2 regions of the Halanaerobium sehlinense genome follow, and region 2 is predicted to be linked to the other one. Evidence: riboswitches for the same ligand, from Rfam matches in the RefSeq annotation. Region 2 holds a riboswitch; the other holds the start of a gene.
The links. Region 2 has a riboswitch for molybdenum cofactor ahead of ACZ446_RS12725 (ABC transporter substrate-binding protein). Riboswitches for the same ligand answer to the same signal wherever they lie in the genome.
Positions count from the first base shown of each region.

Region 1: another riboswitch for molybdenum cofactor. It lies ahead of ACZ446_RS10625 (aldehyde ferredoxin oxidoreductase family protein); the one in region 2 lies ahead of ACZ446_RS12725 (ABC transporter substrate-binding protein).

Region 1 is NZ_AP042442.1:2,184,657-2,188,078, reverse strand. Features, by position in the region: gene ACZ446_RS10630 (radical SAM protein) at 1-1,051, shown strand, start outside; molybdenum cofactor riboswitch at 1,125-1,243, shown strand; gene ACZ446_RS10625 (aldehyde ferredoxin oxidoreductase family protein) at 1,256-3,061, shown strand; gene ACZ446_RS10620 (MoaD family protein) at 3,169-3,422, shown strand, end outside.
Region 2 is NZ_AP042442.1:2,603,507-2,606,928, reverse strand. Features, by position in the region: gene ACZ446_RS12730 (glycoside hydrolase family 13 protein) at 1-830, shown strand, start outside; molybdenum cofactor riboswitch at 901-1,021, shown strand; gene ACZ446_RS12725 (ABC transporter substrate-binding protein) at 1,166-1,993, shown strand; gene ACZ446_RS12720 (ABC transporter permease) at 2,067-2,771, shown strand; gene ACZ446_RS12715 (ABC transporter ATP-binding protein) at 2,758-3,422, shown strand, end outside.

The sequences.
Region 1 (3,422 bases), 420 kb from region 2:
CAAAACCTGTGTACGCCACTCCTGGGAAGAGGAAATGGGATTTATGGAGATGCAGGATTATAAAAAACTGGTCAATGAGCTAAAAAAATTTAAAGGTTTGGAGAGAGTTTCATTCTGGGGAATTGGAGAACCGCTTTTTCATCCTCAAATTGCTGAGATGCTAAATCTTGCTTCTAAACTGGGAGTGAAAACTCAAATTATTACAAATGGACTGCTCTTAGATCAGCAAAAAGCTGATGCTCTGCTGGAAGCTGGCCTGGACAGCCTGGTAGTTTCAGTGGATGGGACTTCACCTGAAACCATGGCTGATATTCGCTCTGGAGCTGATTTGCAGACTGTAATCGACAATGTGCAGAATTTTCGCAGGCTCAGGGATAAAAAGAAAAAAGAATGTGAAATCGGTATTGAATATGTAATAATGAAGTCTAATGTTGATGAGCTTAAGGATTTGCGCCGGCTGGCCTTTAAAGTGGGAGCTTCATTTATTTTCCTGACCAATCTGCTGCCTTACACAGAGGATATGTCAGCTGAAATTCTTTATTCATTTTCTATCAGCCGCTCTCAGCCCGAAATTCGGACCGAACACAGACCAGAAATTTACCTGCCGCCAACTGACCTCAGGGAAGACATTATTCGCGATCTGGCTGCAGTGGGAGGAAAATCAAGTTCGATCAGCACAACCCAGATTCCATTTAATCCCCATCGCGGCTACTGTAAATTCGTAGAAGATGGTTCAATTGCGGTTAATTGGGAGGGGGAAATCAGCCCCTGTATTGCTCTAATGCACAGTTATGATCTATTTATTAGAGATCGTAAAAAACATATCAAACAATATTCACTTGGAAATATTGAAGAAGAATCACTAACTCAAATTTGGAATCGGAAAGAGTTTAAGGATTTTCGCAAAAAAGTTAAAGAATTTCCTTTTTCAGAATGTACTCAGTGTTCTGGCTGTGAAATGTCAAAAGAAAATGAAGAAGACTGTCATGGCAATGAATTCCCTGTTTGTGGAGACTGTCTCTGGGCCAGAGGAGTTATCCAGTGTCCCTAAGTGATGAAACTTTAATCAAAAAATAAATAATTTTCTAAAAATTAAGCAGGAATTTGGCTATTTATATTTAATATTGATAATATACCTTCGAGTCTTTTTGCCTAAGGAAATGTCTAAGGGGATCAGACCGCTGGGTTGAGGAAGAAATGACTCAGCCTCCCGTGCTTGGAAAGAAGAGTAATTTTAAAGGAGGTATAATTGATTATGGGAAAAATTTATGAGTATCAAGTTTTAAGAGTAGATTTAACAAATGAAGAAATCAAGCGAGAGAAAATTGCTGGTGAAATGGTTAAGGACTATCTTGGTGGTAGAGGCCTGGCATCAAAGATTCTTTATGATGAAATTGATCCAAAAGTTGATCCATTGAGTCCTGAGAACAAGCTGATTTATGCGACTGGACTTTTAACTGGAACAGCAGCTTCTACCGGCGGCCGCTACATGGTTGTTACCAAAGGGCCTCTTACAGGGACTATTGCCAGCAGTAATTCAGGTGGCTTTTTTGGCGCTGAGCTGAGATTTAGTGGAAATGATATTATTATTTTTGAAGGTAAGGCAGAGCGTCCACTATATCTTTCAATTAAGGGTGAAGAAGTTGAACTCAAAGATGCTTCTGATATCTGGGGCAAAACTGTTTATGAGACCACAGATTATCTGGTAGATGCTGTTGGTGCCAAAGATGCCAGAGTAAGCTGTATTGGGCCTGCAGGAGAAAATTTAGTTAAATTTGCTTCTATTATGAATGATAAGGACAGGGCTGCAGGTAGAACTGGAGTCGGAGCAGTAATGGGTTCTAAAAATTTAAAAGCGATTGTGGTTAAGGCAGATGAAAAACAGGTTGAATATTATAAGGATGAGATGCTTAAGGTAGTTAGAAAGCAGACAAAGATGCTGAAAGAAGATGGAGTAACAGGGGAAGGTTTACCTGCCCTAGGTACTAAAGTGCTGGATAATATAATCAACTCCCATGGTTCTTATCCAACCAAAAACTTCCAGTTTGCAACTTTTGATGATGTAGATGAGGTTTCTGGAGAAGCACTGGTAGAAAAGGGTTATCTTGAGTCAAATACCGGCTGTTATGGCTGTCCGATTCGCTGTGCCAGAAAAACAAAACTTCCTAATGGCCGCATTGGAGAGGGTCCGGAATATGAAACTGGCTGGGCTTATGGTGCAGACTGTGGAGTTAATGACTTAAATGCTATCTCAGAAGCCAATTTTATCTGTAATGAGCTTGGTCTAGACACAATTACTGCTGGTGCAACTATTGCCTGTGCCATGGAATTATATGAAAAAGGCTATATAGATAAAGATGAACTTGAAAATGGTCCGGAATTAAAATTTGGTTCTTCTGAATCAATAATTTATTATACTCAGAAGATGGCCTACCGGGAAGGTTTTGGCGATCAGCTGGCTGAAGGTTCATACCGCCTGGCGGATTCTAAGGGACATCCAGAACTTTCAATGAGTGTTAAAAAACAGGAACTTCCTGCTTACGATCCACGCGGGGTGCAGGGACATGGTCTTAACTATGTTACTTCCAACCGTGGTGGCTGTCATGTTAGAGGTTATATGATTTCACCTGAGGTTTTAGGAGTTCCCGAAAAACTTGATCCCCAGGAATTAGAAGGTAAGCCAAAATGGGTTATGATTTTCCAGGACTTAACAGCAGTTATTGATTCTATAGGAATGTGTCTCTTTACTTCCTTTGCTTTAGGTCTTGATGACTACAGAGAAATAGTTAATGCTGGGACTCAGTTTGATTATACATCCGAGTCTCTTCTTGAAACCGGTGAACGGATTTATAACTTGGAGCGTCAGTTTAACTTAGAAGCGGGTATTTTACCTGAAGAAGATAAGCTGCCAGCTCGTTTTGACGAGCCTCTACCTGACGGACCTCAAAAAGGTATCAGTACTAAGTATAGAGAAATCTTACCTGAGTATTATGAGATTAGAGGCTGGCAGGAAGATGGCTGGATCAGTGACCAGAAACTAAAAGACATGAAGATTAAATAATAAACTTTTAAAGATAAATTAGGGTCTAAATGATAAATTTAGCCTTGTAAATCCATCCAGTTCTCTGCCGGGAGCTGGATGGAATTTTAATATAAGGGGTGGTTAGCTTGGCATTAAAAGTTAAGTTTTATTCTTTATTTAGAATTAATTTGAAAAGTCCAGGAACTGAATATGAGCTGGAAAAGGAAATCACAATAGCTGAACTGATTAAAAAATTAGATCAGGATTTTGATGGCTATTTTACTAAAAAACTGCTGGATGAGGACCGTAGTATTTCCCCTGGTGCAATTATTCTGGTCAACGGTAAAAACGTTCTTCACTTAGATAAGCTAGATACTCCGGTTACTAATCAGGACACGGT
Region 2 (3,422 bases):
AACATCTTGAATTAGACAAAAAAGATGACTGGGAAAAGATTACAAACTGGGATCTAAAAGAGCTTAAAGATGTAATGAGTGAATGGCAGTATAAGCTGCAGAATAATAATGGCTGGACCAGCCTTTATTTCTGCAACCACGACCAGCCACGAATTGTTTCTCGTTATGGGGATGATGGTCAGTACCGCAAGGAATCAGCTAAGATGCTGGGAACAATGCTCCATACTCTGCGGGGAACACCCTTTATTTATCAGGGAGAAGAAATAGGAATGACCAATATAAGTTTTGATTCTTTAACTGATTTTGACGATATTGAGACTAGAGGTTATATTAAAGATGTTCAGGCAAAAGGAGAACTAAGTGAGTCAGAGATTTTAAAAATTGCTAATTACCGAACCCGAGATAATGCAAGAACTCCGATGCATTGGAATGCTAATAAATACGCTGGATTCTCTGAGTCAGAGCCCTGGTTAAAAATGAATGAAAATTATCCTGAAATCAATGTTAAAAAAGATTTAGCTGCTGATGATTCAGTTTTTAAATATTACCAAAAAATGATTTCTCTGCGCAAACAGTATCCAGTCTTTGCTTATGGCAGCTATCAAATATTACTGGAAGAAGATAAAGATATTTATGCCTATCAGCGCTTAGGTGAGCAAAATAATCTGTTGGTGCTTTTAAACTTTACTGAAAATGAAGTAGAATATGATCTGAGTTCAGATATTGGAGTTGAAGCCGCAGAGCTGATATTAAATAATTATGAGGAAAAAGCTGAATTCAACCTCAACGGCAGTTTAAGGCCCTATGAAGCAAGAGTTTATCTTTATTAAAGTAAGAAATTGACTCATTTAAATAAATTTGTTGACTTTAAACAAAAAAGAATATATTATTAATGTAAGAATAGTCGCACAACTCCGAGTGTTTTCATGCTAAGACGAATAGTTATGCTGATTACACCGATAGGGTTTAAAAGGAAACTTTTAGGCCTCCCGGGATGGAAAGGAGTGATCGATTTGGATTGCATTAAGCTCAATCCGCCCTAAAACTTCCGGTTATGCTGCCGGGAGTTATTTTTTTGACTTTATTTTTTAGCTGATTCTGCTTAAACATTGATTTGAGTTAGAAGAGAGCAAATACGGAAAAATAAAAAATTAGGGGGATTACTATGTCAATTAAGAAAACTTTATTATCATTACTTATTTTTATGTTTATTTTTACAGCAGCTGCAGCTGCTCAGGAAGTTTTGACAATGGCTACTACAACCAGCACTGAAAACTCAGGGCTCTTGGCAGAACTGCTGCCGCCTTTTGAAGAAAAATTTAATGTAAGAGTAGATGTTGTGGCTGTAGGGACAGGAGCGGCTATTGAGCTAGGTCGCAATGGGGATGCAGATATTATATTTGTCCATGCTCGAGCTGCAGAAGACGAATTTGTAGCCAATGGTTATGGAGTTAACAGAAGAGATGTAATGTATAATGATTTTGTTATTTTGGGACCGCCAGCTGATCCAGCTGGAATTAAAGATACAGAAACTGCTGTTGAGGCTTTCCAAAAAATTAAGTCTGAGGGGGCAGAATTTGTTTCCCGTGGTGATGATTCTGGTACCAATAAAAAAGAACTATCTATCTGGGATAGTGCCGGTATCAATCCTGATGGCAGCTGGTATCTAGAAAGCGGCCAGGGAATGGGACCAAGTATCAATATGGCAAATGAGCGTCAGGCCTATATTTTAGCTGACCGCGGGACCTTTTTAGCCTACAGCGGAGATATTGAGCTTGAGATTGTAAATAGCGGTGATCCTGAGCTCTTTAATCCTTATGGAATCATTCCGATTAATCCAGCCTATCATACACATGTGAACTACCAGATGGCAATGGCTTTTACCGGTTATGTAACTTCTCAGCAGGGGCAAAACATAATTAATAACTATATGCGTTATGATGAGCAGTTATTTTATCCTTCTGCAATTGAAGCAGAGAATTTAGAAGAATAGACCTATTTTTCGGCTGACTGTAGAAATTATTTCTGTGGTCGGCTGATCTAATTATATCTTCAGGAGGCAAAAAGTGGATTATTATACTGATGCAATACTTAGAGCACTGCAGTTGATTATCAGCCTGGATTCAGAACTGATAAAGGTTGTTACAACCTCACTAAAAATTTCTGTATCATCAACCTTTCTTGCTTCAATTATATCCATGCCGCTGGCAATTTTAATTGCTCGGAATAAATTTAAAACAAAAAAGTTTATTAATATTATTTTAAATACAATGCTCAGTCTGCCGACAGTCGTAGTTGGTATTTTTGTTTATTCATTAATCTCAAGAAGAGGGGTTTTAGGAGAATTTGATCTGCTCTTTACTCCGGTTGGAATAATAATTGGACAGGTGATATTAATTATCCCTTTAATAACAGCTCTGGTTAGAAATGTTATTTTTTCAATGGATGAAAAATTATATAAAACAGCAACTTCAATTGGAGCCAGCCGCAGTCAAAAATTTAAACTTTTAATTTTAGAAGCTAGATACGGGATTATTGGAGCAGTAATTGCAGGATTTGGCAGAGTTTTAGGCGAAATTGGGGTTTCGATGATGCTTGGTGGAAATATTAAAGGTGTTACCAGAACTATAACAACTGCTATGTCTTTAGAAACAAATAAAGGTCGTTTTGGTTTTGCTCTGGCTTTGGGGATTATTCTTTTAACACTTTCATTTTTAATAAATTTTCTTACCTATTTTCTGCAGGAGGGAAAAAACTATGCAAGGAGATAAAATTATCGAAGTTAAAAATATTAAAAAGATCTGCAGAGATAAAACCATTCTTGATATTGATAATTTTGCAGTTATTAAAAATAAATTTAATTTTATAATTGGTGGCAATGGCAGCGGAAAAACATCACTTCTTAATATTTTGAGTCTGGTTGACCAGACTTATCAGGGAGAGCTTTATTATAAAGGGAAGAAGATTAGTAAAGAACAACAAAACTTATCTCTAAGGCGCAAATTTTCTGTGATCTGGCAGGATCCATATTTATATCGAGGTAGTGTTTTTTATAATATTGCCCTTCCCTTAAAATTAAGAGACACTGTTCAAAGCGCAATCGAAAAAAAAGTTAAGGAAATAGCTGCTCGACTTGAGATAAGTAATTTGTTGGAGCAATCTGCCCATACACTTTCCGGTGGAGAAAAGCAAAAAACTTCTATTGCCCGAGCTTTAATTACAGACCCCGAAATCTTATTTGTTGATGAAGCAACTACAAATTTAGATGAAGAAAGTATTCACTTTTTTAATTCTCATTTTGCTGACCTGGTAACTGATCAAATGACAGTGGTAATGGTCAGTCATGACAGAAGACAGATAAAAAAACTGGCTGATCAAATAACCCTGCTTAGAGGTGGCAAAATAAAAATAACTAAAAATAT